One region of the Neobacillus sp. PS2-9 genome, then DNA from elsewhere that is predicted to be linked to it. Evidence: riboswitches for the same ligand, from Rfam matches in the RefSeq annotation. Region 1 holds a riboswitch; each other region holds the start of a gene.
What was found. A riboswitch is a leader RNA that binds a small molecule or an ion and turns the genes downstream of it on or off. The one in region 1 is predicted to bind S-adenosylmethionine.
Positions count from the first base shown of each region.

Region 1 (10,798 bases):
ATTTCATGATATTTCCTTTTAAATTTTCATAACGACCGTTCATGTGATGCGGAGTGGCAAAAAGGTGGGTAATTCCTGCATTAGCTGCCTGTTTTGCCATAGCTAAACTCCGAACAAAATCTGGAGGACCGTCATCAATTCCCGGTAGAATATGACTGTGTATATCAATCAAAATATACATCCTCCTTTTTTAATTTAGATACTTTACTAGATTTCCTATCCAACCATCTTAAGCGTTATCCATACTCATAATAGTAACCACCGCTTCTTAAATCGACACCATTTACTACCGCACCAAGTAAGTGTGCGTTTGCCTTTTCTAACAACGTCTTAGCTTTCATCGCTATTTCCTTGCGTGTTTTCCCACTGGCTACCACCATGATTACGCCGTCGCATTTATTAGCCATAATTTGCGAGTCGGTAACAGCTAGTATCGGAGGTGTATCAAAAATGACAAAATCGAATGCTTCTTTAAGCTCCTCCATCATCACTTCCATCGCTTTCGAATCTAGTAATTCAGAGGGATTGGGTGGAATAACTCCACTTGGTAATACCTTCAAATTAGGAATATGAGTATTTGATATCGCTTCTTCCATACTAATTTTTTTAGTCAACACACTGGTTAATCCATCCATATTACTAATGTTAAACGCATAATGAACAGAGGGTTTTCTTAAGTCAGCATCCACCAGTAACACTTGTTTTCCTTGCTGGGAAAGAACGATAGCTAAATTAGTTGAAGTCGTAGACTTCCCATCTGAAGGTTCAGGTGATGTTACTACAATAGATTTAATCTCTTTATCAACGGATGCAAAGTTAATATTATTTCTAATTTGACGATACTGCTCTGTTATTGGTGACTTTGGATTAAAATGGGCAATGATATTAACCGCTCTTTTCCCTCTACTTTTTGATTTACGAAGCAACTGTTTCACTCCCCATCTTTTGATTTGTTGAGGTTTTTTTTCCTTTGCTTTCGTTTTTTGGCATTTTAGGAATTGCTCCTAGTACTGGCATTCCTAATAGTTCTACAACATCTTGATCATCCTTTAATGTACTGTCCAGGAAATCCAATAGGATGGCAAGCCCAATACCTGCTAATAACCCAATCACCACTCCAATTGTGATATTAAATAATGGATTGGGTTTAACGGGAACAGGATTCTTTTTTATTTTTGCCTCTGCAAGAATGCTCACGTTATTAACATTCATTATGTCTAGAATTTCCTTTTGAAATGTTTCAGAAATGGTATTTGCTATTTTAACTGCCAGAGCAGCGTTGCTATTCTCAACCGTCAACGAAAAGACCTGTGAATTTTCTTGGCTAGTTACCGAAATATTTTTAGTAAGCTGCTCTACACTTTGTCTAAGTTCCAATTTATTTATTACTTTTTCCAATATGCGTGGGCTCTTTACGATCACACTATACGTATTAATTAAATCCACATTACTTCGTAACCGGGACTCATCCAATTGATTTTGAGAATCCTTCTGATTGACAAGGATTTGTGTAGATGCCTGATATACAGGTGTTAATACAAAAAACGAAAGGATGCCACTCAAGGTTGTTGCTGACAATAGCACGAGCATAATTAACATCCAACGCTTTTTTAGCGTTTTAAAGATATCAGTTAATCTAATTGTTTTATCCATAATTTCCTCCAGTATTGTAATCCGCATGAACTAAATTACTGACTTTTTAAAAATTCATATAAAAATTCAAACCATATCCAGTTACCCTTATTATTTGGATTAATATAATCATTAGTTAGAACATCTACTAATATTAGGTTTTCTTCTGTCAGTTTCTTCTCAATTCCAGATATGCTATCAATATATTGCCAGCTATTTTTTGTTATTAATTCTTTAGAAGCATTAATATAATCCATATACGTTAGCCCTAAACTATTTTTAGTATCTTTATTAACAACCGGATTAGGAGACATAATAAAAATCCTGGCATTAGGAAGCCCCGTCTTTAATGCGGCCATAATGTTTTGCAAATCTTGTGTAGTCTGTTCAATTGTTAATGACTGCAAATGATTATTAATAAGCGAGTTTTCAAAAATAATTAAATCCGGCTTTTCCTTGATTACTAAATCTATTTTTTTACTTGTTAATAAATCGGATGTCGAGTATCCTTCATATCCATGGTTTACAAACCTTAATGAACCTATGTCCGCGGTATCTGATTGTAATTGTTTACGTAAAAGTTCTGCCCAACCATAAGAAGAATCTGTTGCCCCAATTGCAGCAGTAACATTACTACCAACAACTGAAACTTTAACTTGATTTTCTGTAAGGGCTCTATAACGTAAAAAGTCTATAAAGGACTGCTTTTTATTGTTTTCAGGCTTTAAACTATTTATCAGGGCTTGTTTTTCTGCTTTTTCTTTTTCTAGTAGTTTTTCAACAGCACTTCTCCCTTCAATCTCTGCTGCTTTACTCTTATTTTTCCAATACGTGTGACCGAATACCAACACCGCTATACAAAGGACCGCCATAAATAAAACCAGAAACTTTTTCATTTTCCCTCCAACCTACCTGTCATTTCTTTATCTTTGTTTAGTTTCTGAATTTTCATTTTTCCATCTTATAAATTCTATTACTGTTTTATATTGCTGTATTTGTTCCTTTTCAAGCCCCGATTCCTTTAGTTCCCGTACAAAATCGAACCATTCTTTTTCCATAAACAAATTACGATCCTCTTCAAGACCTGTTTGTAAAAGTGTGATAAGATCAACCTTTAACACTGACGCAATCTTTATCATTATTTGAAGCGAGGGGTTCTTATTAAGATTACGCTCAATGTTACTTAAATAGGATTTTGATATATTCGTAAGTTCGGCCAGCTCCGATAAGGAGTAACCTCTTTGGTTTCGTAGTCTCGCTATATTTTTTCCAATCATTATGTTTACCTCTTTATTTTTTATTTATTTGATAATCACGTTTACATTACATTTCCCCCAAATTTATCATGGTTTTTACAAACTATTGAATGTTTTCTTAATACATTCAATGACCCGCAATTGTTCTTGGACTGTCAAATTTGAACCTGAGGGTAAACAAATTCCTGTTTGGAACAATTCTTCGGACACACTTTCGTTCTCAGCATGTGGATAATACTTATTTTTATTAAAGAGGGGCTGTAACTGAAGCGGTTTCCAAACAGGCCTCGCTTCAATATTCTCCTCTTCTAAAGCAGCAATTAACTCCTTGGGAGAGACGTTGGTTTCTTCCTTGTTAATCGTAATAGCAGTCAGCCATCTAGTTGAAAAAGTATCTTCTAACTCTTGCATGAAAGAAATAGAAGAGATGTGTGCAAGCTCCTGTTGGTAGGTATTAAAAATTGCTCTTCTAGCATTAATTCTTGCATCCAAGACCTCTAACTGACTTCTGCCAATTCCCGCCAATATATTACTCATTCGATAGTTATAACCTAGCTTGCTATGCTGATAATGAGGAGCAGGGTCTCTAGCTTGAGTTGCTAGGAAACGAGCTTGCCTTAACGCCTCTGTATTATTGGAAACGAGCATGCCTCCGCCTGATGTTGTAATAATCTTATTTCCATTGAAAGAAAAGATACCAAATTCCCCAAATGTCCCACTAGGTTTACCTTTATATTTAGCTCCTAGTGACTCGGCAGCATCTTCAATAATAGGGACATGAAACTTCCTACAAATAGATACTAATTCATGCATTTTGGCAGACTGTCCATAAAGATTTACTATGATTACTGCTTTAGGTAATTTATTTTCAGCAACCGCTTCTTCTAATGCTTCTTCTAATGCAATCGGTGACATATTCCACGTATCTCGTTCTGAATCAATGAATATAGGCTCCGCGCCTTGATATAAGATGGGATTGGCACTTGCAACAAATGTTAGACTAGAGCAAAAAACAGTATCGCCTTTTTGGACATCTAATAAAGAGAGGGCCAAATGGATCGCTGCCGTTCCTGAACTAACTGCAACTGCTCCATTCATTCCAATATATCCTGCTACTTCCATTTCAAATGCATCTACATTTGGCCCTAATGGAGCAACCCAATTCGTTTCAAATGCCTCATTAATAAAATTCATTTCCTTACCGCTCATATGTGGTGATGAAAGAAATATTCTCCGATCTGTGGTTGTATGTAACAACTCATACACCTCCTACTTTTTTTCCTTTGTGAGAGAGAACACTACTAAATTTTCAGATTAGTATTTTAGACTTCATTTGCTTGTCAAGCTTACTAGATTATTAACCATGCCCCTCTTTGTCATTTGTTTGTGTGCCCGTAAATCGAGCAACTGTGACATGATTATCCTCGGAGATACCTTCAGATCGAATCACTTTTTTTACAGTAAGAAATAAAATTTTTATATCAAGTACCAGTGTTTGATGATTCACATACCAAACATCCAGTTTAAACTTTTCCTCCCATGTAATGGCATTGCGCCCATGAACCTGAGCCCATCCTGTAATTCCAGGTCTAACTAAATGCCTTTTTGCTTGTTCCTCCGTATATAGGGGGAGATATTCCATTAATAGTGGCCGAGGACCCACTAAGCTTAGATCGCCTTTTAATACATTCATTAGCTGTGGCAGCTCATCTAAACTAAACCTCCTTAGAAAAGATCCAAAAGAGGTTAAGCGCTTTTCATCAGGCAGAAGTACTCCCCTACTGTCCTTCCAATCAGTCATGGTTCTAAACTTATATAAAAAAAAAGGTCTCCCATTCAATCCAGGGCGTTGTTGTCTGAATAGAATCGGAGAACCAAGCTTATACTTGACTAAAATAGCTACTATAAAAAGGATTGGAGCGAACAAAACAAACAATAGTAAAGAAATAAGTACATCCATCATTCTTTTCATATACTCACTTCCTTTTTTTGATTAAGCAGTTGTGATGGAGAATTTAATTCTGTTTTCATCTCAATAGTTTTTACTTTATTAACTCTTTGTCTAATACAGAAGACAGATACTCTAATAACCTACCACGTAATTCCTTACGTTCTAAAGCATATTCAATATTGGTTTGAATAAAGCCTATTTTTTCGCCCACATCATATCTAATACCTTCAAAGTGGTAGGCATAGACTGCTTCATTTTGATTTAATACTTCTATTGCATCGGTAAGTTGAATTTCACCACCGGCGCCAGGCTCTTGATTCCCTAATATATCGAATATTCTCGGGCTTAATATATATCGTCCTAGAATGGCAAGGTTTGATGGTGCTTCTTCTACTTTTGGTTTTTCTATTAAACTATTTACACTGAAAAATCGATCACTTATACATTTACCATCAACAATTCCATACCTCGAGACATCAAATTGTGGTACTGGTTGAACACCAAGTATGGAAGCATTGTATCGTTCATATTGGTGCATTAATTGTTTTAGGCAGGGGTTTTCCGCCTTAACAATATCGTCACCAAGTAGCACAGCAAATGGCTCATCTCCAATAAACTTTCGTGCACACCATATAGCATGCCCTAATCCTTTTGGTTCCTTCTGTCGAATATAATGGATGTCAACTAGACTTGAGGATTTTTGAACTTCACCTAGTAACTCGTACTTCCCATTTTCGAAAAGATTATGTTCTAATTCAAAACTGTTATCAAAATGGTCTTCAATCGCTCTTTTCCCCTTACCCGTGACAATAATAATATCCTCAATTCCTGATTCGACTGCTTCTTCGACGATATATTGAATGGTCGGTTTATCGACAATGGGTAGCATTTCTTTTGGCATTGCCTTCGTGGCAGGAAGAAATCTTGTCCCCAATCCAGCTGCAGGGATAATGGCCTTTTTAACCTTCATTATTCCACCTCCTAAATAGGTACTTTCATAATCGTCATTTCCTTGATCCTATGATTAGCAATATCTAAAACTCGTTTTCTTAATTCTTGCTTTTCTAATTTTCCATAGATTGAAATAAGCTCCTCTATTTCCCTCATATATAGCTCAGATGTTTTTCCAATATAGATTTTTGGATAGATTTGGTGCTCTTCCACTTCTTCTTCTTTTAATAATTCTTCAAATAATTTTTCACCAGGTCTCATACCTGTGTATTCAATTCCAATATCATCAAGTGAATTACCTGAGAGTTTTATTAAATTCTTAGCCAAATCTACAATTTTCACAGGGTCCCCCATGTCTAAAACGAAAATTTCTCCTCCTCTTGCTAGAGCACCGGCCTGTAATACCAACCTCGATGCTTCTGGAATTGTCATAAAATAACGAACCATATCAGGGTGTGTAACGGTAATGGGACCACCTTTTTCAATTTGATTTTTAAAGAGCGGAATAACACTTCCTCTACTTCCTAATACATTTCCAAAACGTACAGCAACGAATTTAGTAGCACTTTCTTTATTCATATTTTGGATAACCATTTCGGCCAACCTTTTTGTTGCCCCCATTACACTTGTTGGGTTAACTGCCTTGTCAGTAGAAATCATCACGAATGTCTTTATCCCATTCCAGCTAGCTGCTTTTGCTGCATTTAACGTACCAATGATGTTATTTTTCACTGCCTCTTCCGGGTTTTTTTCCATAAGAGGGACATGTTTGTGGGCAGCAGCATGATAGACAACATCCGGTTGATAGGTACTCATCACAGCCATCATTTTCTTTTCATCCTGTAAGTCAGCTATAACTGGTACGAACTCTATCTTATTGTTTTTATAGTTTTCTTTTAATTCCATTTCGATGGTATAAATGCTATTCTCACCATGACCAAGCAGGACCAACTGTCTTGGTTGGAATTTTGCGATTTGGCGGCATATTTCCGATCCAATTGAACCACCTGCTCCTGTAACCAAAATAACGTTATTTGTAATATTTTGAGAGATTGTATTTATATCTAATTCAACTGGTTCTCTGCCTAATAAATCTTCCACTTGTACATCGCGAAATTGATTAACTGAAACCTTCCCCGTCATTAAATCCTCGAGCAATGGGAGGATTTGTGTTTTTGCATTCGTCTTAGCGCACTCCATAAAGATCTTATTTAATTGCTTCTTATTAAGCGATGGAATGGCAATCACAATATTTTCAATCTTAAGTTTCTTAACGATTTCTTCAATTTTTGAAACTCCACCCAAGACAGGGATTCCTAAAATATCAAGTTTATGCTTCTTCTGATCATCATCAATAAAGCCCACAGGCAATAAGTTCGAATCATTTTTCCTGTTAAGTTGTCTGGCAACCATTATTCCGGCTGAACCTGCACCAACAATGAGGATTTTCTTTTGATTATTTTTTTTATGCAAGAAAGCATCCTGAAAAGCGCGCCAACAAAAGCGAGACCCACCAATAAAAGTCAAGTTTAGCAGCCAAGTTACAATTAATAGTCTTGTAAAGGTTTCATGAAACATAAGCTGTTGAACCAGGGCTGCAATAAAAATGGTAAACGTTTCTACTTTTATGATGCTTATTAATTCTCCTACACTCGCATACACCCAAGCTTTTTTATATAACTTGGATTGAAAGGATAGGTAATGATGGCTTAGTAATATAACTATGGAGCTAAACACAGCTGGGAAGGTAATTACATCTAATGTCGCGTTTACAAGAAAGTAACTAATAAAAATAGCAGTAAGTACTATACAAGAATCTATACAGACAAAGAGTGGTAATCTTTGATTATAGGTCATATGTTTCCTCCCCCTTCATTAAAAAAAAGATTTAATTATATACTCTTTATGAGGGTATATAATTAAGTCTTTTTTTAATCAGGCATCTAACCTGCCCTCACATCACACTACCGACGACTTGCGTCTAAGGTACTAGACCCACAGTATGACCGAGTGCCTCCATCGATAATGGAAAGGAGACATCACCAAGGTTGAATAACAACCTTATACATATTCGTTCTAAATAAAGAACTTCCTAGTAAAAATTTTTTGGTTTCGATCATACATTCAATTAAGATTATAGTTTGTTCTTAAAATAAGTCCTATATCAATAATATTAGTTCTTTATACAGAACATGTCAATTCTCCATGTAGAATTATATTTTTTTATTTGGCTGTTTTAAAGAACAGTGTTGATATTTACACCCTGTTGATTGGAGCGGAAGGCACGAAGACTCCTGTGGGAGTATGGTTCAGGGGAGACCCGCAGGCGTAAGCGCCGAGGAGGCTCGCCGAAACACCCACGGAAAGCGAAGTGCCTGAAGCGGAAATTAACAGGCAAGTTTAACAGAGCCTTTTATTTAATTGTTAACCCTATAAAAAAAGTTTGACATCCCCTACTAATCTGTAGTAAATTTTATAAATAATCTAAATAATTGATTTCTTATCAAGAGAGGTTGAGGGAATGGCCCTGCGACGCCTCAGCAACCTTCAATGAACGGTTCGTTCATTGAAAAGGTGCTAAGTCCTGCAAATTTTACTAATTTGCAAGATAAGAAGAATGACAAGTGTGTCGTACATACAAAAGTCTTCTTCTTATAAGAAGACTTTTTTTATTTATCTGAAAGCTTTAGCGCCCTGTAGCGTTAAAGTTGGCAATTAAAACTCTAATTACAACATTAAACTTACCTTTAAGGAGTGTGCGTTATGTACAAAATTGACACAAAACTAGCCCAAATTGGGAACCGCAGCGAGACAGCGACAGGTACAGTGAACCCGCCTGTTTATTTTTCTACTGCTTATCGACACGAAGGTATCGGGCAATCAACAGGTTTTGACTATAGCCGAACAGGGAACCCAACGCGTCAGCTCCTGGAAAAAACGATTGCTGATTTAGAAGCTGGGGACCAAGGTTTTGCCTGCAGTTCAGGAATGGCTGCGATTTTCACGATTCTTTCCTTATTTCAATCGGGAGATGAATGGCTGGTAAGCGAAGATTTATACGGCGGTACCTATCGCTTATTAGAACAAGGCTTTAAAAAATGGGGATTAAACACTCAATATGTAAATACCTGTTGTCCGGAAGAAATCGCAGGGAAGATTACTCCACAAACAAAGGCCATATTTTTGGAGACTCCTACTAATCCCCTCATGCAGCAATCGGACATTGCTGCTGTTTCTCAGATTGCTAAGAAGCACGGAATACTCTTGATTGTTGATAATACCTTCTTTACTCCACTATTACAGCAACCGATTAAGCTCGGGGCTGATATCGTTATTCATAGTGCTACAAAATACCTGGGTGGTCATAACGACGTACTTGCAGGTTTGATTGTCGCAAAAGGAAAGGAACTATGTGAAGCATTGGCTTTTCATCATAACGGTGCGGGTGGTGTACTTAGCCCATTTGACTCCTGGCTGTTAATGCGCGGAATGAAAACATTGTCTCTCCGCATGGAAAGACATGAAAAGAACGCAAAGTCAGTGGTGGAGTTTCTTTCCAATCATGAAGATGTGACAGATGTTCTATATCCTGGACGCGGCGGAATGGTATCTTTCCGAGTAAAAGATGAAGCATGGGTGAACCCATTCCTACAAGGATTATCTCTCATTACGTTTGCAGAAAGTCTCGGTGGAACGGAGAGCTTTATTACGTATCCTGCTACACAAACACATGCGGATATTCCGGAAGAAATTCGAATTCAATCCGGAGTTTGTAATCGTTTATTACGTTTTTCCGTTGGGATTGAAGATCCACAAGACTTAATTGATGACTTGAAAAAGGCTTTCGCGAACGTGAAAGAAGGAGTGATTGCGTAATGTCACACGAAGAATACACCTTTGAAACCAGGCTACTTCATAATCAGCATAAAGTGGACCCGACAACTGGTGCGGTTAGTGTACCCATTCAGCATGCATCCACCTTCCACCAATTTGATTTCGACCAGTTCGGTAAATACGATTATGGTCGCAGCTTAAATCCAACAAGAGAAGCGCTTGAGGATGTGATTGCAGAACTTGAGGGTGGTGTAAAAGGCTTTGCTTTTTCTTCTGGTATGGCCGCCATTTCGACTGCGTTCCTTCTGCTTTCCGCTGGTGATCATATTGTCATTACTGAAGATGTATATGGTGGTACGTTCCGGATGGTCACACAGGTCCTTTCCCGGTTCGGTATTGAACATACCTTTGTGGATTTGACCCATTTAGACGAAGTTAAACAAGCGATTCAGCCGAATACAAAAGCATTTTATGTTGAAACACCCTCCAATCCATTAATGAAAGTGACTGATATTGAGGCAATTAGCAGGTTAGCAACGGAAATTGGAGCTTTAACCTTTGTTGATAATACGTTTCTTACCCCTTCACATCAAAAGCCATTGGAATTAGGGGCAGATGTGGTCCTTCATAGCGCAACGAAATTTTTATCAGGACATAGTGATGTCGTTGCGGGTCTCGCTGTGGTTAAGGATGAAAACTTGGCGAAAAGATTAGGCTTTTTACAGAATGGATTTGGTGCTATATTGGGCGTCCAGGATGCCTGGCTCGTACTAAGAGGGATAAAGACGCTTCACGTTCGGCTAGAACAATCACAGAAATCAGCTATTAAACTCGCAGAATTTTTAGATGAACATCCGCTTGTGAAAAAGGTGCATTATCCTGGGCTCGAAAGTCACCCTCAATATCACATCCAGAACAAGCAAGCAGCAGGACCTGGAGCCGTCTTATCCTTTGAATTAGAAAGTGAAGATGCGCTCCGAACCTTTTTGGCCAATGTAGAAATCCCTGTTTTCGCTGTCAGCCTGGGAGCAGTCGAATCAATTCTATCTTATCCGGCGAAAATGTCACATGCCGCCATGCCTCAGGAGGAAAGAGAAAAGCGCGGGATTACTAATAGCCTCGTCCGACTATCGGTTGGACTAGAAAATCCAGATGATCTAATCAAGGATTTTTC
Region 1 is NZ_CP133269.1:1,166,483-1,177,280, reverse strand. Features, by position in the region: gene RCG25_RS05760 (tyrosine-protein phosphatase) at 1-181, opposite strand, end outside; gene RCG25_RS05755 (CpsD/CapB family tyrosine-protein kinase) at 237-935, opposite strand; gene RCG25_RS05750 (YveK family protein) at 916-1,653, opposite strand; gene RCG25_RS05745 (SGNH/GDSL hydrolase family protein) at 1,689-2,528, opposite strand; gene RCG25_RS05740 (helix-turn-helix domain-containing protein) at 2,556-2,909, opposite strand; gene RCG25_RS05735 (DegT/DnrJ/EryC1/StrS family aminotransferase) at 2,985-4,145, opposite strand; gene RCG25_RS05730 (sugar transferase) at 4,246-4,860, opposite strand; gene galU (UTP--glucose-1-phosphate uridylyltransferase GalU) at 4,931-5,809, opposite strand; gene RCG25_RS05720 (polysaccharide biosynthesis protein) at 5,821-7,647, opposite strand; SAM riboswitch class I at 8,288-8,405, shown strand; gene RCG25_RS05715 (methionine biosynthesis PLP-dependent protein) at 8,554-9,666, shown strand; gene metC (cystathionine beta-lyase) at 9,666-10,798, shown strand, end outside.

Region 2 (10,798 bases), 2.6 Mb from region 1:
TTTGAAAGTTTCATATAATGAAGATAGAACATGAAAGGGAGGTCAAAAATACATGAAAACCCCAAATTACCATGACTTTTATCAAAAGGCATTAATCCCAATCGGTTTTAACGATTTAAAGGCACTAAAGGAATCTGATGCTACCATCCCTAATTCTCCTTATACACATTGGCTTATTGCTGTAGAAGGGGTACAACTCCCACAACCTACCATTTACTATAATTGGAAAGTTAGCATATATCCCGCTGATTGTGACGGTGATTTCAATTGGAGAAAGCCTTATTATTGTTCAGAGAATATGGAGTTCATGGATCATGCAAACCAACTAGCTTCTTCATTCGTTGCTTCAGGCAAGAAAGATGAGCTATCCTCCTCAACCCTACTAGAGAAAATTAGCTAAGCCTCTAACATACCAACCTTCTGCTTTACCTCTTTTTTACCCCCACTTGTGAAAAAACCTACATATAGTGATATTTAATATTTTTACATAAATAAAGTGTTGTTCACGGCAAGCCGCAAACAACACTTTTTCTATTATTCTATGCAAGTCTAAATACTATTCCATGTCCACCCTTTGGATACTCCCATTTGATGTTTTGGTAAGGACAGCCTATACGGCAGCTTCCGCATTCATGACAACCCTCGTAGCCCACCTGCATCCTTGTTCCTTCCCACTTATACACCTCTGCCGGGCAAAATACTGTGCAAATTTTATCGGGACATTGTGTCATACATACATCATGATCAAGTACGGTTAAATGAGACTTCGTGTCACACTTAAAACGGAGAAGATACTGTTTTTCTTCAATATTCTTCGTTGACATTATTTCACCGCCTTCCAAGCACGATAAATATCTTGCAATACTCGAATCGTTCCTCTTTCAGAAGTGACACTCTTCATAATCTGTTTTTGCTTTTCACGTTTTGGTGTTCCATCTACCGTAAAGAATTTGCTCATGGCTTTATTCATCATTGGAACATATTCATTGAAGTATTGTGGATACTTTTCAAATGTATGTGCAGCATCTTTATATTTCTCTAAATCTTTTATGATAAAGCTATCATATAACTTCTCACGATAGAGGTTTAAGCTGGACTCTGAATAGTCGCCTCGATGTTTCGCTTCTATTACCGTTTCAGCCGCTAACATGCCTGAATGCATGGCCATATTCGAACCTTCACGGTGGATGGCATTAACAAGCTGAGCAGCATCACCGATCACAACTACTCCATTTCCAGCCACCTTAGGAACCGAACGATATCCGCCTTCTGGAATGAGATGGGCAAGATACTCTGCGGATTCTCCACCCGCAATTAATGGTTTTACCATTGGGTGTGTTTTCAAGTAATCAAGCAGCTCATACGGCTTTAATTTGGCTTTAATCATACTGGAAAGAGTAGTACCTACTCCAATGTTAATACTTTCTTTATTGGTGTAAATAAAAGCTGTTCCGAGGTTACCTTTTGTTGAATCCCCAAAGACCTCTATGGTACAGCCTTGGTTATCTTCCAAATTAAAACGATCATTGATCTTTTCCTTGGATAAATTAACCACTTCCATAACAGTTAATGCCACTTCATCTGGTCGAAATTCTTTGTGGAAGCCTAACTGTTTAGATAAGAGTGAGTTTACTCCGTCTGCAAGTACAACGACGTCGGCATATACCTCTCCATCTGGGCGGTCCGTTCGCACACCTACTACTTTGCCATTTTCAACAATACATTCGGTAACCACCGTTTCGTTGATTAGGAGCGCTCCGGCCTCGACTGCTTTTTGCGCGAACCATTGGTCAAACTGTGCTCGGAGAACAGTGAAGTTATTATATGGTTCTACGGCCCACTCAAGACCTTTATAGCCGAAGGAAACAACAGATTCTTTATCCATCATCCAAAAGCGCTGTTCAATCACGGGTCTCTCAAGAGGTGCTTCCTTCCAAAATTCAGGAATCAACTCTTCCATTTGCTTTCGATATAACACTCCGCCCATTACGTTTTTGGCACCAGGATATTCTCCTCTTTCGATAAGCAAAACGTTTAATCCATTTTTCGCACAAGTCAGAGCACAGGAAGTTCCTGCAGGACCCGCACCAACGACAATCACATCAAATTTCTCAGGCATAGCTTACAACACCGCCTTTTTCTGATCTGAGCTGCTTAAATTGCTCGATTAGTTTAGGTAGAACTTCCATTGCATCTCCAACAATTCCATATGTTGCAACATCAAAAATGGGTGCATTTGGATCTTTGTTGATAGCAATGATGAACTCGGAGTTTTTCATACCAACTACATGTTGAATTGCTCCTGAAATACCAATAGCAAAATAAATCTTCGGAGTCACCGTTTCTCCCGTTTGCCCAACTTGCTGTTCATGCGGTAGCCATCCAGCTTCTACAACATCACGAGTACCGCCCACACTTGCACCTATTGTTTCTGCTAACTCGTGGATCAGCTGGAAATTTTGAAAATCTCCCATGCCTTTTCCACCACATACTATGACATGTGCCTCTGCTAAATTAGCTTTTTTTGTTACGTCATTCACAATTTGGAGTACTTTTGTCCGCATATCTTCTTCTTGCAGTGAAATTTTTTCTTCAATGACTTTACCAAGACGGTCTGCATCTGGCTCTAATGCCTTCATTACTTTCGGTCGAACAGTGGCCATTTGTGGTCGATGCTTTTTACATAGGATGGTGGCCATAATATTTCCACCAAATGCTGGTCTGCTTGCTTCTAGCAATCTATTATCGGTATCCACATCCAACATCGTAGTATCCGCTGTTAAGCCCGTAGATAAATCGGTTGCTACCGCACTCGCTAAATCCTTTCCATTTGGTGTTGCTCCGTAAAGGATAATCTCTGGCATATATTTTTGAGCCAGCAGCATAACACCCCTCATATAAGATTCAGTCCGATAATCTTTCATTACCGGATGATCGATGACATACACCTCATCAGCACCATAGGCTATTACCTGATTTGCTAATGGTTTAATTTCACTTCCTAATAAGAATCCTGCTAAGGGAACTTGCAGTTTATCTGCCAGCTTTCTGCCGGCTCCAAGCAATTCAAGTGAAACGCCTTCTATTTTACCTTCGTTTTGTTCTATAAAGACCCAGACTCCACGATAATCGTCTAGATTCATGTAAACCCCTCCTTGCGGCAACTGATTAATCTTTGTTATTTTGATGACTGGATTGTTAACAGGTCTTTTTTCTCTGATAACAATTCCATGAGCTGCTTCACTTGCTCATCAGCAGTACCCTCAAGTTTTTTACCACCCTCTGGTCGTGGAGGTGTAAACATCTTACCTACAATGGTCGGTGAACCCTTAAGTCCTAATTGAGAACGTTCAACATTCTCTAGATCACTTACTGCCCAGATAATAGGTTCATATCTAGCTGCACTAATCATGTTCGGCATTGGAGAATAGTCGATTGCATTTATTTCTTTTTCAACTGTTAATAAGCAAGGTAGCTCAGACTGAATGAGTTCATATCCGTTGGTTAATTTTCGTTTGATTAAAATGGTTTTCTCCGCTTGATTGACTTCCGTAACTTCAATTACATTCGTGACTGGTGGAATATCCATCCTTCTTGCGATTCCTGGTCCAACCTGTCCTGTGTCTCCGTCGATAGCGTGTTTCCCACAAATTACTAAATCTACTGGGAGATCCTTACCGATTCTTTCCAACGCTTTAGATAAGGCATAACTTGTTGCAAGTGTATCTGCACCCGCAAAAGCACGGTCAGAAATCAAATAGCCTCTATCTGCACCTATTTCTATACTCTTTTTAATAACAGCCGTTGCCTGCGGTGGTCCCATAGACAATACCGATATGGTACCTCCCGTTTTTTCCTTAATTTTCACAGCCTCTTGAACCGCATGTGCATCGTAAGGATTCAAAATAGCTGGAGCACTTCGGCGGTCGAGTGTGTTTGTTTTAGGATTGATTTTAATGATTTTTGTATCAGGTACTTGTTTGACACATACGACAATGTGCATGTAGGACTTTCCCTCCTCCATATAGTCTAATATTGGTGAAAGCGTTTGCTTCCTTTGGTTATAAAAAATGCTTTTATTAACGATATATGAACCGTAACACAAGCATAGTACCAAACAATGATGGTTTTCTTTTTTTTTCTTACAAAGATAAATGAAATTTCGGATAAACTAAATAAGCATGACAAACTTGGGTAGATTCTAGGGAGTAGGATATAACTAATAAAAAAATTTGAAGTAATAACAAATTGTGGTAAGATATGTAGTTAATCATGATGTAAGAATGTATAAATATAGCACTACTATAACTATATGAAATATTGGGATATAAACAATGATAAAAATCACAGTACTGTCTAAAATTGTAGATTTTATGATTATAAGGAAGGAGGAAAGCAATGAATGAGGTAATCTTCGGGAGTGTACTCTCTGCTTTATCAACAGGAGTTGGAGCGTTACTGATCTTATTTATTCATCATTCTATTACACATCGATGGAAGGACGTATTGTTAGCCTTTAGTGCAGGCATTATGATGGCAGCTTCTACTATTGGTTTGATTCCGGAGGCCCTCAAATATGGAGGATATATATCACTTTTTGTCGGTGTTTGGTTAGGGGTAGGTGTACTAACTCTCTTGGAAAAAAATATTCCCCATATTGACTTACAACATAGTAAAAAGGGAATTCATTTCGATGAAAAAGCTTTGTTAATTATCGCTGCCATTACTTTACATAATATCCCTGAGGGTCTATCTGTTGGTGTTAGCTATGCATCTGCAGAAGGAGATACTGGAAATTTAATCGCATTAGCAATTGGTTTTCAAAATGCTCCGGAAGGCCTTCTTGTCGCTCTCTTTTTAATTAACCAGCAAATTAGTAAATGGAAGGCCTTCATCATAGCGACCTTAACAGGTGCCATTGAGATTGTAACTTCATTATTAGGGTATTTTTTAACTTCATTTGTTCAAGGCCTAGTTCCATACGGCCTATCTTTTGCGGCAGGTGCGATGTTATATATCATTTATAAAGAATTAATTCCCGAAAGCCATGGAGACGGAAATGAGCGAGTATCAACCTATGCGTTTATAATGGGGCTTTTAATTATGGTGTTAATCATTAATATTTTTTAATAGGACAAGCATTTTTCAATGTATTTTTACGCTGTTTTGTACCTCTCAAATTCCAGTTAGATTAATACTTTAGGCCAAATCATAATCATTTGTTTAAAAGCAATTTTAACTTCTTCATTTGGCCTGGAAGCTTGTCCCATTACCCTATGGTAATCATTAATTAATTCATCTAGCTCCTGGCTGTATTTAATTGTTTCCTCACTTGTATAGCCCAACGTGTTTGCACAATTTATCATTAATTCCCTTTTGGCCCTTATCTGTTCAATCATATCATTTTGATTAATACTATCCTTGTACAATGTTATCCTCCTAATCATTACCCTGTTACTGTAATTCGCTAAAAAAGTTGACTACTTGAAGAATTATGACAAGAATTTCTTTAAAAGTAAATACATTCGCAAAAGTAGACAAAACATTCTATTTCTTTCGTTTTTCGACAAATTCCTTCGTTTTTTTCAAGCTTTTACGACAATTGTCTCCGCCTCCCTTCGATTGCTTTATGACAAATTTTACCTTACGCAAATAGGAAGGAAAATGATTGAATAAGTTTCTTTTATTTTGATTGGATTATTAAGCTACTGATAAAATTTTTCCAAAATACTTCCAACTCCGAAAAATGAATTCTAAAATAGATAAAAAAACTGACTGCATTGCTACAGCCAGTTTTCCTTTCTTATAGGTTTACTTCTTCTTTTTCGTAAATAGGAACCCAGCCTTCGGTTGTAACAAAAATTCTTACTGCAACAACCTTTCTGTCTTCTTCAAGGGTAAAATAATGTCTTGTATTTTCTGGTACAGAGATCAAATCACCAGGATTTAAATGAACTTCAAAAAACTCTCCATCTTTACCTTGAATAACAAATACCCCGTGACCACTTACAATAAAACGAACTTCATCATCTGTATGATGGTGCTCGTTTTTAAAATTAGTAAGTAATACGTCAAGATTTGGTGTGTTTTCGGATAATGAGATCACATCTTGTGCTTTATACCCACGTCTCTCAGAAATATCTTCAATCTCTGCAGCGAATGTATTTAATATTTCCTCTTTTTCTTCATCGCTTAAAAGGTATTTTTCTACTAACGTTGCTGGGAGTTTGCTAATATCCCAGTTTTCATAAATAACTTCCTGACCTTCTAGGAAGCTTGCAACTGCCTCCTGCTCGTGAATTTGTTCTTCTTTCTTTTGAAATGTAATATATGCCATATTGTATCAACCTCTCCTGTATTTTTTTAAACTACCTTAAATAATTGGTATGGTTTATGTTCTAGTAACCGCAGTTGGTAGCGGAATAGAAATTCTGATGCTTCTAGGATTTTTTTTGCCTCAAATGCATTTCGTCCCCACACTGTGATTCCATGGTTTCGAATTAGTACAGCACCGCTGTCTTCGGAAACATTTTCTGAAAATTTATTTGCAAGTGTAGGAATATGTGCATAATTTCTTATAATAGGTATCTTTAAAACAGCATCCTCTTCCCACTTATCAAAAGCCTTAATTAACTCTTGACCCTTAAACGTAACTTCTCCATGATCACCATACACCTCTGAAATCACATTATTATCAATGGTATGAACATGAAGACTACAACCAGCATTTGTCTTGCGATAAATCTCCACATGAAGAAGTGTCTCTGCTGACGGTTTTAAATGAGTCTCTTCTACCGGACGGCCAAATTCATCCACTAATAAAAAATCTTCTGAAGTCCGCTTACGTTTATCTTTTCCGCTGGCTGTCACCAAAAATTGAAGCGGATGATCACTCACTTTAATGGCAAGGTTTCCACTTGTTCCCATAAACCAATCTCTCTCTGCCAATTCATCCTTAATATCGGCTAATTCTACCCATCTTTCCTTTAACATGTTAGCTCACCCACCTCAATTCTTTTATTTATTTCCTCGATACAATCAAAGAAAGTATGAAACCCTTGATGGTTAATACCCCATTCCACACATTTTTCCTGAAGTAAATCCCTTGCTAACACAAAGTCAGCATGTTTAGCAGCCTCTAGGTCGGTCACAGAGTCGCCTATTACGATTTTAAAACTCTCCGTTGAATTGTTCAGTTTACGCATAATACTAGGCTTACAGCAACCACAATCATTGTTACAAGAGGAATCGCATTCATGTGGCCAAAGTATATTAATTGTTTCTTCGGAAAAGTCAGAATGATTACAATACACTCCATCAAAAGGAGCGTATTCTGCTAAAATCGGATGGACAAAAAAATCTATACCGCCACTAACAATATAGAGGGGAATTCCCTTTTCACGAACATACCCTACAAACTCCTTAAAGCCTGGTCGGATTTTTGCATTTTCAATTGCAAATTCAGTTATTTCTTTCTTCTTATTACTAGGCAATAAGGAAAATAATTTCCCCACACCCTCATTCACTGAAATCTGACGAGAAAGAATTAAATCCTTGATTTCCACCCATTCAGGGGGAGCAAATTGTTTCATTATAGCAATGATGTTATCACTTTCTGTAATGGTTCCATCAAAATCACAATAAATAACCGGCTTTGTCATTTAGACCGTCACCTCGGCATTTCCCCAAAGCTGAAGTGCCTTATTAAGTTCAGGGTACTGCTCCGCTCCTACTGAGAGTGTGTTTCCCTGAAGAATGGCATCCACTGCTTGTCGGAAGGCAAGGCCACCTCCACGAGCACCGTTTGGATGCCCATGAACGCCACCACCTGCATTGATTACGGAGTCAATTCCAAAGTCACGAATTAACAAGGATACCAACCCTGGATGTATTCCCGCTGATGGCACTGGAAAAGCTTTTTTATAAACATCCTCTTTCGTCAGTTCAGCTGCAATCGAGAGTGCAGATGTTTTTTCTAATGCCACCGTTCCATATGGAGATGGGAACAGTGATAAATCAGCACCTGCATAACGTAAAAGCTTTCCAAGGAGCAAAGAATGGGAAAAGCCATATTGGGATGAAGAAGTTAATGCCCCGCTTACTGCTGGATGTGCCATTAAAGGCAAACCAATTTCATTGTCCTCTCTTAATTCTTGCAGGACATCTAATCCATAGGAGAAGACATTAAATAATAGTAAATCTGCTCCCAGCTCAGCTGCTTTTTTTGCTTTTTCCTTAAGTTGTGAGGTTCTCCCAGTCAGGTTTACTGCGTACAGCGTTCTATGACCAGTCTCTTCTAAAACTTCATTTAAGACTTGTTTTCCCGCGGTAATTCTTTTTTCAAAAGGTGTTAATTCATTTTCAAAAAGAATCTCATCATCTTTGACTAAATCAACACCACCAAGAGCTTGCTGCTTTAACTGTTCTACCAAAAAGTGTATGTCCTTACCAAGTACGCCTTTAAAGATGCTCATCACTAATGGTCTATCATATACGTTTATTTTTTCTCGAATTCCATCGATACCGAATCTTGGTCCAGGAAAATGACTCTTTAAGTGATCATCAAACTGCAAATCTAGTAATTTTATTTTTCCATCCAAGGACAGTTTTCCGAAAACAGTGGTTAAGATTGCTGGCAAGTCAGTAGAGAAATTAATGGTTGGATAGGCAATCCGAATTATTGCTAGACCGTCTCTTTCCGAGTCTTTCCCTTCGATGGAAACGACTCGGCCCTTATGCTTACGTAATTGGTTCTGCTCAAGCTCAGGAAGATTTGTCCAAGAACCAACAGTTAATCCAAGAGCAATTTCCTCTGCTTTTTTCTCCGGATTTTTTTCATCATGTACAAGATATGTAGCAATTATTTCAGACATTATTTTCAACTTCCTTTCCAAAAAACATAAAAAACCCCTTCGAAAAGAAGAGGTTAGCATCACAAACTAACATCTTCTCATCTTTCAGCCAGATTGCTGCAAGATTTAGCACCGTGCTTAACTTTTAGTTAAGTCGGTTGCCGGGCTTCATAGGGCTTTTCCCTCCACCTGCTCTTGATAAGAAAACGATTCGTATTTATTCACATTAATAAGTTGTTAAACTTTATTTTGGATTATCGCAAGAAAAAAAACATTTGTCAACTTATTTTTTGAACATTTCTAAACAACTAATTCTTCTGACAGCTTCAGCTAACCGTTCTTCGGATGATAATAATCCTACTCGAACAAAGCCTTCTCCATATTCACCAAAACCAATACCTGGTGCGACCATTATATGGGCTTGATCAAGTAGAATTTCAGCAAATTGTCCAGATGTGTACCCTTCTGGCACCTTAAGCCAAGCAAAAAAGGATCCCTTTGGTGCGGTTACATCCCAACCTATCGACCGAAGTCCGTTAATTAATACATTACGTCTTCGCTCATATAGTTCATTCAATTCTCTTACACATTCTTGTGATGCAGTTAAAGCTGTAGCTGCCGCTTCTTGAACAGCTCCGAACAAACTTACATACAGATGATCCTGTAGGAGTTCAATGGCTGAAATCACACTTTCATTCCCTACAGCAAATCCTACACGCCAGCCAGCCATATTGTAGGTTTTAGATAAAGTATAAATTTCGATTCCTACTTCTTTAGCCCCTTCGGTTTCTAGGAAGCTTATAGGTCTCTGACCGTCGAAACCAATGGCACCGTAAGCAAAATCGTGAACAACGCAAATATTTTGATCGTTTGCCAGTTTCACTGTTTCTTTGAAAAATTCTTCAGTGGCAACAGCACCGGTAGGATTATTTGGGTAATTCAAAAACATGACCTTTGCTTTTACTAACGATTCGGAAGAAAGTTCGTTGTAGTCAGGTAAAAATGCATTTTCCTCCCTCAATGGCATTGTAACCATTTCCGCTTTTGCCAGAGCCACACCTGACCAATAATCTGGATAACCGGGATCTGGCACAAGAATGGTATCCCCTGGATTCAACAAGCACTGTGGAATCTCTACGAGTCCTGCTTTGCCGCCAAAAAGAATAGCCACTTCCTTATCAGGATTGATCGTTACTCCATACTCTCTCAAGTAAAAATCAGCTGCTGCCTGTTTTAAATATCTATGCCCCTGAAACGGAGAATATTTGTGATTGATGGGATTAGCTGCCGCCTCCTGTAATTTTGACACGATATGCTCAGGCGTTGGCTGATCTGGATTTCCTTGTCCTAAATTTATAACGTCATGCCCTTCGGCAATATACTCTCCAACCTTCTTTACAAGGCCTGCAAAAAATTGTTTTGGCAGACTATTTAAAAGCTCTGATGGTGGAAATTGTTTCATCACTCTCTCACCTGCTTATTCATTACAAATTTTTGTTGAAATTCTAGTCACAAATGATATAACTTTTATAACAGCTTGTAAAGAAAAAATTCTGATTTTTCGAACCGGAGGGAAAATTCTATGAAATTAAACATATCTTGTATACAAATGGATATCGCCTTTGGTAATCCATATGAAAACTATCATTCTGCTGAAAGACTGATTGAAAAAGCAATGGAAACTAAGCCTGACATTCTCGTCTTACCTGAACTCTGGACCACCGGATATGACTTAACACGACTTGATAAAATTGCAGATGACCAAGCGAAACAAACGATTCAGTTTCTACAGGAGGCAGCAAAAAAATACCAAGTTCATTTCGTTGGAGGATCTGTTGCAAACCGCAATGATAGCGGAGTAAAAAATACTTTGATTATCATAAACAAAGAAGGCCAGTTGGTTCACCAATATAGTAAATTACATTTGTTTAAGCTTATGGATGAGC
Region 2 is NZ_CP133269.1:3,767,777-3,778,574, forward strand. Features, by position in the region: gene RCG25_RS18935 (hypothetical protein) at 53-400, shown strand; gene RCG25_RS18940 (ferredoxin family protein) at 540-824, opposite strand; gene RCG25_RS18945 (FAD-dependent oxidoreductase) at 824-2,119, opposite strand; gene RCG25_RS18950 (electron transfer flavoprotein subunit alpha/FixB family protein) at 2,112-3,143, opposite strand; gene RCG25_RS18955 (electron transfer flavoprotein subunit beta/FixA family protein) at 3,179-4,003, opposite strand; gene RCG25_RS18960 (ZIP family metal transporter) at 4,399-5,130, shown strand; gene RCG25_RS18965 (Spo0E family sporulation regulatory protein-aspartic acid phosphatase) at 5,187-5,429, opposite strand; gene RCG25_RS18970 (1,2-dihydroxy-3-keto-5-methylthiopentene dioxygenase) at 5,804-6,337, opposite strand; gene RCG25_RS18975 (methylthioribulose 1-phosphate dehydratase) at 6,364-6,993, opposite strand; gene RCG25_RS18980 (2-hydroxy-3-keto-5-methylthiopentenyl-1-phosphate phosphatase) at 6,987-7,661, opposite strand; gene mtnW (2,3-diketo-5-methylthiopentyl-1-phosphate enolase) at 7,662-8,873, opposite strand; SAM riboswitch class I at 8,948-9,057, opposite strand; gene RCG25_RS18990 (pyridoxal phosphate-dependent aminotransferase) at 9,136-10,314, opposite strand; gene RCG25_RS18995 (carbon-nitrogen family hydrolase) at 10,435-10,798, shown strand, end outside.
Region 2: it holds a riboswitch for S-adenosylmethionine, as region 1 does, so the genes downstream of both, mtnW (2,3-diketo-5-methylthiopentyl-1-phosphate enolase) here and RCG25_RS05715 (methionine biosynthesis PLP-dependent protein) in region 1, are expected to answer to the same signal.

Region 3 (10,798 bases), 2.2 Mb from region 1:
ATCCGTCCTGCCTATACATTAGGGGGAGAGGGCGGTGGCTTCGCTTACACCTTCGATGAACTTGAAATTGTTTTGAAAAAAGGGCTAGCTGCCAGTCCAATTGGTCAGGTACTGGTTGAAAAAAGTATTAAAGGCTGGAAGGAAATCGAGTACGAAGTCATGCGTGATGCAAATGACACGTGCATCATTGTGTGTAATATGGAAAACATGGATCCTGTCGGCGTTCATACAGGGGATTCCATTGTAGTTGCTCCGTCGCAGACACTTAATGACGTTCAATATCAAATGCTTCGTGATGTGTCCATTAAAGTCATTAGAGAATTAGCAATCATCGGAGGCTGCAATATTCAGTTTGCCCTCCACCCAGAATCCAATCAGTATTATATTATTGAAGTAAATCCAAGGGTGAGCCGTTCATCCGCACTTGCCTCAAAAGCAACGGGTTATCCGATAGCAAGGATGGCAGCAAAGTGTGCGATTGGGTATCATTTGGATGAAATTGTGAATCCTATAACAGGTAACACGTTTGCTTCATTTGAGCCAGCGATTGATTATATTGTGGTGAAACTACCTCGCTTCCCATTTGATAAGTTTCCAGAGGCAGACCGTACACTTGGAACGCAAATGAAAGCAACAGGTGAAGTAATGGCAATTGACCGCACATTTGAGGGAGCTCTAAACAAAGCGATTCGGTCGATGGAGATGAATGTGTATGGTCTTTGTCTTGAAGGGAATAAAACAGCAGAAGATGCCACCCTTTATGATCTTCTTACAACCGCAAATGACAGACGATTATTCATCATTGCCGAATGCTTTAGAAGAGGGACTACTCTTGAAAAAATACAGCAGTTAACCGAGATTGATCCATGGTTTTTGCACAAAATTAGTTCAATCGTTGCGATCGAAAAGGAATTGGCATCCTATCAATGGGAACAAGTTCCTGTCCTCCTGCTTAAACAAGCAAAACGAAATAATGTGTCCGATAAGCTTTTATCGGAAATATACGGTATTCCTGAAAAACAGATTCGTAAAAAGTGGAAAGAATTAAACTTGAAACCTGGCTATAAAATGGTTGATACCTGTTCGGCAGAATTTGATGCTGTCACACCTTACTACTATTCTACGTGGCACGGTTTTGACGAAGTAGAAGTAACTGATAAGAAGAAAATTCTTGTTATTGGTTCTGGCCCGATTCGAATTGGTCAAGGAATCGAATTTGATTATTGTTCTGTCCATGCGGCAAAAGCGATTAAGAAGAATGGCTATGAAGCCGTTGTCATAAATAACAATCCAGAGACAGTGAGCACAGACTATTCTGTTGCGGATCGTTTATATTTTGAACCTCTTGCAGCAGAAGATGTTCTGCATGTGATCGAGAAGGAAAAGGTTGACGGGGTCTTGATTCAGTTCGGCGGACAAACGGCAATTAATTTGGCCCATTCTTTAGAAGAAGAAGGAGTGACCATTTTAGGTACCTCTGTTAAAAATGTCGATCGTTTAGAAGATCGAAAGGAATTCTATCAGCTGCTTGAAGACTTAAATATTCCCCATATTGAGGGTCAAACAGTCTCACACCCAGATGAATTGAAGGAAGCAGCAGAAAAATTAGGCTACCCAGTTCTTGTTCGTCCATCGTATGTAATTGGCGGTCAATCGATGTTTACTATTTTTTCAGAAGAAGAGCTTAGCCAATATATTGTACAGCTTGAGCAGAATTCACAGGCGTCCATGTGGCCTTTATTAGTAGATAAATTTTTACCTGGAGTAGAATGCGAGATTGATGTCATTTGCGACGGGGGAACGATTGTGGTTCCTGGAATTTTTGAGCATATTGAAAAAGCTGGAGTCCACTCTGGTGATAGTATCACGGTATTCCCACCGATTTCTCTAACAGCAAAAGTCAAAGAAACATTAATTGATCATGCAGGGAAGATTGCCAAGTCAGCTTCTGTCATTGGGATGATGAACATTCAATTTGTTATCTATGAAGATGAAGTCTATGTACTAGAAGTGAACCCGCGCTCATCGAGAACCGTGCCGATTATCAGTAAGGTAACAGGCATACCAATGATTGAGTGGGCAACAAGTATTCAATTAGGTCAATCGTTAACTAAGTTATCACCAACCGAAGGGTTACTCGCTGAACCAAACTACTATTCTGTAAAAACACCAGTGTTTTCATCGAGTAAGTTAAAGGGTGTAGATCATGTGCTTGGGCCAGAAATGAAATCAACGGGTGAAGCCTTGGGAATGGGAGTAACGTTTCAAGCGGCATTAGAAAAGTCGATTCTCTCACTTGGTGAAGAGACAGAGAAAAATTATCTGTTTTGCTCCATTTCAGACCGTGAGAAGCCTGCTAGTCTTGCAATTATTGAACAATTTATAGATAAAAATTACAAAATTGCTGCTACAGAAGGAACTGCACTTTTCCTCCAGGATAACGGAATCCCTGTTGAGGTAATGGTCAAGGATGATGCGGATGTAAGTGAATTTTTCCGAAAGCAGTTAATTCAAGCAGTCATTAACATTCCAAATCAAGGTCGAAATAAAATGAAATTTGGTTTTCAAATTCGTGAGCATGCTGTTCGTTACAAAATCCCTGTATTTACCCATTTAGATACGATTGAGGCGACATTTGGTCTACAAAAAGGATCTCCATCGGATTATCAGGTACGAACGGTTAGTGAGTATTATACTATTGAAAAAGAAGGTGCCGTTCATGGTTGAAGCCATTAAATTGAACGAAAAAAGTAACCCGCAACTGAAGGGGAAAGATTTTTTACAGCTATCGGATTTCACTACTGAAGAAATCCTTTACCTGTTAAACGATGCACTTGAACTAAAGCAAATGCAAAAGCAAGGGAAACCACAGCCTTTCTTAAATGGAAAAGTGTTAGGCATGATTTTTGAAAAATCATCTACCCGTACAAGGGTTTCATTTGAAGTAGGAATGCTGCAGCTTGGGGGGCATGCGATTTTCCTAAGCTCAAAAGACATTCAGCTCGGACGCGGGGAAAGTATATCCGATACAGCTAAAGTGTTATCACGCTATGTGGATGGAATCATGATTCGAACGTTTTCACATGATTCTGTAAAAGAATTAGCAGAGCACGCTACTGTTCCAGTGATCAATGGGTTAACCGATTTACAGCACCCAACCCAGGTATTAGCTGACCTTTTAACCATTCTTGAGCACAAGGGAAAATTAGAAGGGTTAAAGCTTTGCTATATTGGAGACGGAAATAATAATATGGCCCATTCGTTGATGGAAGGGGCAGTAAAGGTAGGAATGGATGTTAGTATCGCCAGCCCGCCGGGTTATTTACCTGATGGGAAAATTACGGAGGCGGCTATTAAAGAGGGCTTACAAACGGGAAGTTCAGTTGTCATTACAAATAATCCACTTGAAGCGATTAAAGACGCGGATGTTGTCGTAACAGACGTCTGGACCAGCATGGGGCAGGAAGAAGAAACGGAAAAAAGATTAAAGGCGTTTGAAGGCTTTCAAGTCAATGAAGAACTATGCAAACAGGCTAAAGCTGATTATATCTTTTTACACTGTCTACCTGCTCATCGTGATGAAGAAGTAACGGGAGCTATTATTGACGGTACTCATTCAGTCGTGTTTGATGAAGCCGAGAATCGCCTGCATGCGCAAAAAGCAATTTTAAAACATTTATTAGCATAATAGTTTCACTTTTTGTGAGAGTTGTTGTATAATAATTCTATTGATTGAATAAAAATTCACAAAAGCACGAGGAGAATACAGATGGCAAAAGAAAAAATTGTTCTAGCATATTCAGGTGGTTTAGATACTTCCGTTTCGGTTAAATGGATCCAGGAAAAATATGGTTATGATGTTATTGCTCTAGGTCTAGATGTAGGTGAAGGAAAAGACTTAGAAGCTATTAAAAATAAGGCGTTAAATGTTGGAGCCGTTAAAGCATATATGATCGATGCAAAAGAATTATTGGCAAAGGAATATATTTTACCAGCTTTAAAGGCTAATTGTTTATATGAAGGAAAATATCCATTATCTTCAGCGCTTTCTCGTCCACTTATTTCAAAACTATTAGTAGAGGTGGCGGAAAAAGAAGGGGCTAAAGCTGTTGCTCATGGCTGTACTGGAAAAGGCAATGACCAAGTCCGTTTCGAAGTGTCCATTCAAGCGTTAAACCCAAGTCTAAAGGTGGTTGCTCCGGTACGTGAATGGGGAATGACACGTGATGAAGAAATTAAGTATGCTGAGGAAAACGGTATTCCGATTCCAGTAGATTTAGATAATCCATTCTCAATTGATGCAAACATTTGGGGACGTGCTTGTGAGGCTGGAGTACTTGAAGATCCATGGGCAGAAGCGCCTGAAGCAGCATTCGATTGGACGAATCCGATTGAACTAACTCCAGATGCCGCTGAATATGTAGAAATTGAATTCGAACAAGGGGTTCCTGTTGCCCTCAATGGTGAGAAACTTCCACTTGTTCAGTTAATTGAAACGTTAAACGCACTGGGTGGTAAGCACGGTGTTGGTCGTATCGACCATATTGAAAATAGATTAGTAGGAATTAAATCAAGAGAAGTGTATGAAAATCCGGCTGCATTAATTTTAATCAATGCGCATAAAGAATTAGAATTCTTAACATTAACTCGTGAGGTTACACAATTTAAGACTCAAGTGGAACAGCAGATGGCAAAAATCATCTATGAAGGACTTTGGTATTCACCTATCAAACCAGCGCTTGATGCGTTTATTGAAGAAACACAAAAAACTGTTACAGGAACGATTCGTGTAAAGCTTCATAAAGGAAATCACACAGTTGTAGGCCGTAAGTCTCCATTTAGCTTATACAACGAGGAGCTTGCTACCTACTCAAAAGGTGATGCATTCGATCACAATGCGGCTGTTGGCTTTATTAAGATTTGGGGCTTACCAACAAAGGTATATTCAGAGGTTACTAAAAAAGAAACGATTGTAAAATAATTCGGATTGCCCTCGAATCCTATTTCGGGGGCTATCTTCTTTCATTTTAAGGAGGAGCATAACATGTCTAAGTTATGGGGCGGACGATTTACAAAGGAAACCAACAAGCTCGTAGAAGAATTTACAGCATCCATATCTTTTGATCAAAAGTTAGCAAAAGAGGATATTGCCGGAAGCCTGGCACATGTGCAAATGCTTGGTGAATGTGGCATTATCCCAGTTGAAGATGCTGAAAAAATTAAGGACGGACTTCTTGCTATTCAAAAAATGGTTCATGCAAACGAAGTGGAGTTTTTGGTAGAAGATGAAGATATTCACATGAATATCGAAAAGCTGTTGATAGAAAGAATCGGACCGGTTGGCGGTAAGCTACATACGGGTCGTAGCCGGAATGACCAAGTAGCTACAGATATGCACCTTTATTTAAGAACAAAAACGACGGAGCTTATTAAATTGATCGAAGATGTTCAGGAAGCTTTAGTCGAGCAGGCAAAAGAACATGTCCAAACCTTAATTCCAGGTTATACTCATCTCCAGCGTGCGCAGCCAGTATCGTTTGCTCACCATTTAATGGCTTATTTCTGGATGTTTGAACGTGATAAAGAGAGATTGATTGATAGTCTGAAACGGGTGAACTGGCTTCCGCTTGGTTCAGGTGCGTTAGCTGGGACTACTTTTCCTATCAACCGTGAACGTGTAGCAGAACTACTAGGCTTTGAAACGGTGTATCCGAACAGTATGGATGCTGTCAGCGACCGCGATTTTATTCTTGAATTTCTATCAATTGGTTCTATTATCATGACTCATATTTCTAGATTCTCAGAAGAACTAGTAATTTGGTCAAGTCAGGAATTCCAATTTGTTGAGTTAGATGATTCTTTCTGTACTGGCTCAAGCATTATGCCGCAAAAGAAGAATCCAGACGTACCAGAGCTGCTTCGTGGAAAAACAGGCCGTACGTATGGCAATTTGATTGGGCTGCTGACTGTTTTGAAAGGTTTGCCGCTTGCCTACAATAAGGACTTACAGGAAGATAAAGAAGGTATGTTTGACACTGTTGAAACATTGGAAGGGTCATTGAAACTTTTAGCTCCGATGATTGAAACGATGACTGTTAAAAAAGATGTGATGCGTAAAGCAATTAACAATGACTTCTCTAATGCTACGGATATTGCTGATTATCTAGTTACAAAGGGATTACCGTTCCGTGAGGCCCATGAGGTTATTGGAAAAATTGTTTTATACTCGATCCAGTCCAATAAGTTTTTACTAGATTTAAGCTTTGAAGAATATCAAGAGTTTAGTCCTTTATTTGAAGAAGATATTTACGAGGTATTAGCTCCAGAACACGTAGTTGCCGTTCGAAACAGCTTTGGTGGTACTTCTCCAGAGCAGGTGGAGAAGCAAATTGGGCTTGCTGAGGGAAAACTGAAACGATAAAATGTGAGAAACCCGCCATTGGCAGGTTTCTTTTTGCTGTTGTATGGCGATATCTACATACTTTTGCGTTTTATCTACACGTTTTTGAGATATATCTACACACTTTTGCCTTTTTTCTACACGTTTTTGAGATATATCTACACACTTTTACATTTTTTCTACACAGTTTTATAATATATCTACACAAATTGATGGTTTATCTACAATTTACCATTTTTCTAAGGAGTGGTTTTCCATTAGCGGTTTTATCATTGATTTACTTGTTGATATCGCAGGGGGAGTCATTGAATTTCTCATTCCTGATTGGTCACCTAAATCGAAATTTGAAAAGAATATAATCAGATTAAGGGAAGAAGACTGGTTTGCTACACTGGAAAAGGATGTTAGATACTCATATATCATTCACCAAAATAGGAAGGTGAAACGGTTCTTAAGTAATGAGAATAATATCAAAATGATCACCAGTATGGATTTTGAGAGAGAAAATTTTATCCACTTAGTAAAAGAAGAACATGCCAAATTTACAGGTTTACGATCGTAATGAGTTGAAAGAATATATTGACATTTAACATTACATCAACTAAAATTTTCTTTATAACTTGGAAATTTAATGAAAAATCAAATAAAAACTCTTATCCAGAGTGGTGGAGGGACTAGGCCCGATGAAACCCGGCAACCTTCAAGGTATTCCTTGAAAAGGTGCTAATTCCTGCAGGTTATTTTTAACCTGATAGATAAGAGGAGGAATCCAACCCTCTTCTTATTGAAGAGGGTTTTTCTTTTTGAAAAATAAACAGTTTCGTGTCAAAAATCGTGTAGTGAAGGGATGGATGTATGTGTCTGTAATCAAAGTAGCAATCCTTGGATTTGGAACAGTTGGTGAAGGAGTATATCGAACAATACAATCACACAGTGAGGAGCTTACGGCTACATTAGGCAAGAAGGTTGAAGTTGCCGCTGTTCTCATCAGAAACACGCAAAAGAAAAGAAATATTAGTGAAAATGTATTAGTAACAACAGAATTTGCGGATATCTTAAATCTCGAACAGCTTGATGTTGTTGTGGAGGCTATTGTCGATAAAGAGCCGACATTTACATTTTTAAAATCAGCCATACAGCGGGGATGCCACATCATTACAGCAAATAAGGAAATGTTTGCCCATCACGGGAAAGAACTGCTTGAGCTCGCAGCGGAGAAAAATGTTTCTGTTGGATTTGAAGCCACTGTAGCAGGTGGAATTCCAGTCATACAAACACTTAGACAGCTTTTAAATATTAATCGTGTCAAACAGGTCCGAGGAATTCTAAATGGAACTTCCAATTTTATTCTTTCAGAAATGAGGGAAAAGAAGCAGTCATTTGCACAGGCACTAGTATTAGCACAAGAGAATGGCTATGCTGAAGCTGATCCAACAAATGACGTGGAGGGCTTTGATGCCTTTTATAAAACTATGATTCTTAGCAGGCTCGCTTTTGGAGAAGAACCTAATTGGCAGGATGTTGAACGTGAGGGGATTACATCCATAACCAGTGAATTGATTGAAGCAGCCGAAATTGCAGGGCTAAGGTTTAAACATATTGCGAGTATAACAAGGCTGGGCGGTCAAATAAAAGCAACGGTCAAACCAGCGCTAGTGGGAAAAGAGCATCCATTTTACCATGTAGAAGGCGTTCAGAACGCAGTAAATGTCCAATCGGATATTGTAGGTGAAATTACGCTTCAGGGGCCGGGAGCTGGAATGTTTCCTACGGCGAGTGCTGTCATTGAGGATTTAGTCTATGTGTGTCAAAATCCTCCGGGAAAACGCAATGTTACACGTTCTCAAGAAGTGGTAACGGGGTTTAGTAAGAGTGACAAGAAGAAAACATGGCTGGTGCATGGAGTGAAGCATAAACAGGTGACTCCTTCCATTATTTGGATTGAAGAAGTGGCGGAGGAAACGTTTGTAATCAAAGCGACAGATAGAGAAATTGCTCTTCTGGCCAAACAAAATAATCTTATCTATTTTCCGATTATTGGAGAATACGAGAAGGTGAAACAGATAAATGCGCTTAAGGCTTTATAAGAATCTACAAACAATGAAAGAGCTATACGGCTCTTTTTTTCATTTTAAGAAAGCCAGGTCCTAGATCTACTTTTTTCAGAGAGAAGAAGGAAAAAGTAGAAGTAGCGAGGTCCTAGATCTACTTTTATCAGAGAAAAGAAGGAAAAAGTAGAAGTAGCGAGGTCCTAGATCTACTTTTTTCAGAGAGAAGAAGGAAAAGGTAGAAGTAGCAAACCTCTAGGTCTACTTTTTATAGATAAAAGAAGGAAAAGGTAGAAGCAGCGAGGTCCTAGATCTACTTTTATCAGAGAGAAGAAGGGAAAAGTAGAAGTAGCAAACTTCTAAATCTACTTTTTTTATTTGAACAAGATGTAGAAATTTAATTCAATAGTCACGGATATTCCGTGTTTATCCACTGCATTGTCCACACCGAAAGTCCCGGTTTAAATGTATTCCACAGATTTATTCACAATATCCACAAAAATCAGAATAATTATCCACAAGAATGTACAAATCGGTTTCTAATATTAACAACTTATTAAGTTCACATTCTATTCAATTTTCTAACATTAATATGTTAAGAAACTGTGAAAGCCGTTGTCATTTAAAAAACAGGAGAGTATATTATAAGTGTAGAGAAGATAGTGAAACAATTCACAAACCAAAAAGCACAAACTAACTTCCCTATACGACACAGCTAGCTGAACACCCCTCATCGAAAGGGGAAAGAACTTATCATTACACTTTATTGTGAAAATATTCACAAATATTAATAGGAGATGATTGTGATGAGATGGTATAAAACCCCTCAAGCAGCCGTTGTTTGGACAGTTCTAAGAGTTTGGCTTGGATTACAATGGATTGAAGCAGGTTATCATAAATTAACCGGTGGATTTGACGCTGGCGGATTTTTAAAAGGTGCACTCGCAAATGCAACGGGTGATCATCCAGCAGTGCAGGCATGGTACGCAGATTTCTTACAACAATTTGCCATTCCAAATGTTCAAATCTTTAACGTATTAATTCCTTGGGGAGAATTACTTGTTGGTTTAGGATTAGTTGTTGGATTAGCCACTCTTCCAGCATTAATCGCAGGTGCATTTATGAACTTAAATTTCATGCTAGCAGGCACAACAAGCACGAACCCAATTCTTTATACAGCAGCAATGATCCTTCTATTCGTAGGAACTGGAGCTTACCTCTTCGGTCTTGACCGATACACAGTTCCGTTTATCAAAGGCTATTTCAAAAAGGCACCTGTAAAAAATGTAAACACTAATTAACAGTAATACCGAGTTCTAACAGCTTAGCACGCTGAAGCCTCTCATTAGAGCTCGCTGATATACCATTTATTTCCCCCTTTTATATACTTTAAGAAGCAGGGCAAAGCCTGCTTCTCTTTTTTATGCTTATCTTTTCTTATTCTTCACACGCTGGTTAGCGGCATTAGCACGGGCTTGTGCTTCAAGATCTGCATGATCCGCAAATTCTTGTGAGTATTCTACATCGTTTCCATCTGTTTTCATATTTTTCGGTGTTTGTGGAAGTGATGCTTTATTATTTTTGTGAGAACCTCCATTATGCATTCGACCCATTACTAAAACCCCTTTCAATTTCAGCTAGAGGGAGAAAGATATCTCTCACTCCCTAATAGCTTTTACAATTTGAAAGGGGCTCATTAATGGAAAAACTTTAAATTAATTTTTTGTATACGTATGGAATTCCGTCACTTACAGCTTAGTTTTGCTGTCATGATAGCCGGCGGCACGGTCAGCCATCTTAAAATCACGCTGGTATAAAACCTCTTGTGTACTTGTTAAGGTATATTTACCTCTACCTAAATCTTTTTTCTTTTTTCCCGCCATTTTGCTCATTCCTTTCAACATTTTTTGTTTGTTAATTGTCATCAAGCTAAGTGGTAAAAATGAAGCACTAAATATGTACTTATTTCCATTTTTACCTTTTGAGAGAGGAATGATACTTTTTTTAGGAAAATATATTTTTTAATGCTTTTTCTAAAGTAGGGTACTGAAATTGGAATCCATGATCTAAAAGTTTATTCGGTAAAACCTTTTGCCCATCTACCACTAAGGTGCTCATTTCACCAAGGAGTAAACGAAGGGCAAAGCTAGGTACAGGAAGCCAGTGCGGTCGATGCAATACTTGAGCAAGTGTTTTGCCAAAATCGCTCATCATCACAGGATGTGGAGCAGTGAAATTTACAGGGCCTTGAATTTGTTTATTTTCAATGGCAAAAATAATACCTTTCACTACATCCTCAAGATGAATCCATGACATCCACTGTTTGCCACTTCCAATATTGCCTCCTATA
Region 3 is NZ_CP133269.1:4,199,104-4,209,901, reverse strand. Features, by position in the region: gene carB (carbamoyl-phosphate synthase (glutamine-hydrolyzing) large subunit) at 1-2,727, shown strand, start outside; gene argF (ornithine carbamoyltransferase) at 2,720-3,688, shown strand; gene RCG25_RS21115 (argininosuccinate synthase) at 3,770-4,981, shown strand; gene argH (argininosuccinate lyase) at 5,045-6,421, shown strand; SAM riboswitch class I at 7,051-7,162, shown strand; gene RCG25_RS21105 (homoserine dehydrogenase) at 7,204-8,487, shown strand; gene RCG25_RS21100 (DoxX family membrane protein) at 9,255-9,749, shown strand; gene RCG25_RS21095 (YfhD family protein) at 9,876-10,061, opposite strand; gene RCG25_RS21090 (YfhE family protein) at 10,197-10,331, opposite strand; gene RCG25_RS21085 (TIGR01777 family oxidoreductase) at 10,453-10,798, opposite strand, start outside.
Region 3: it holds a riboswitch for S-adenosylmethionine, as region 1 does, so the genes downstream of both, RCG25_RS21105 (homoserine dehydrogenase) here and RCG25_RS05715 (methionine biosynthesis PLP-dependent protein) in region 1, are expected to answer to the same signal.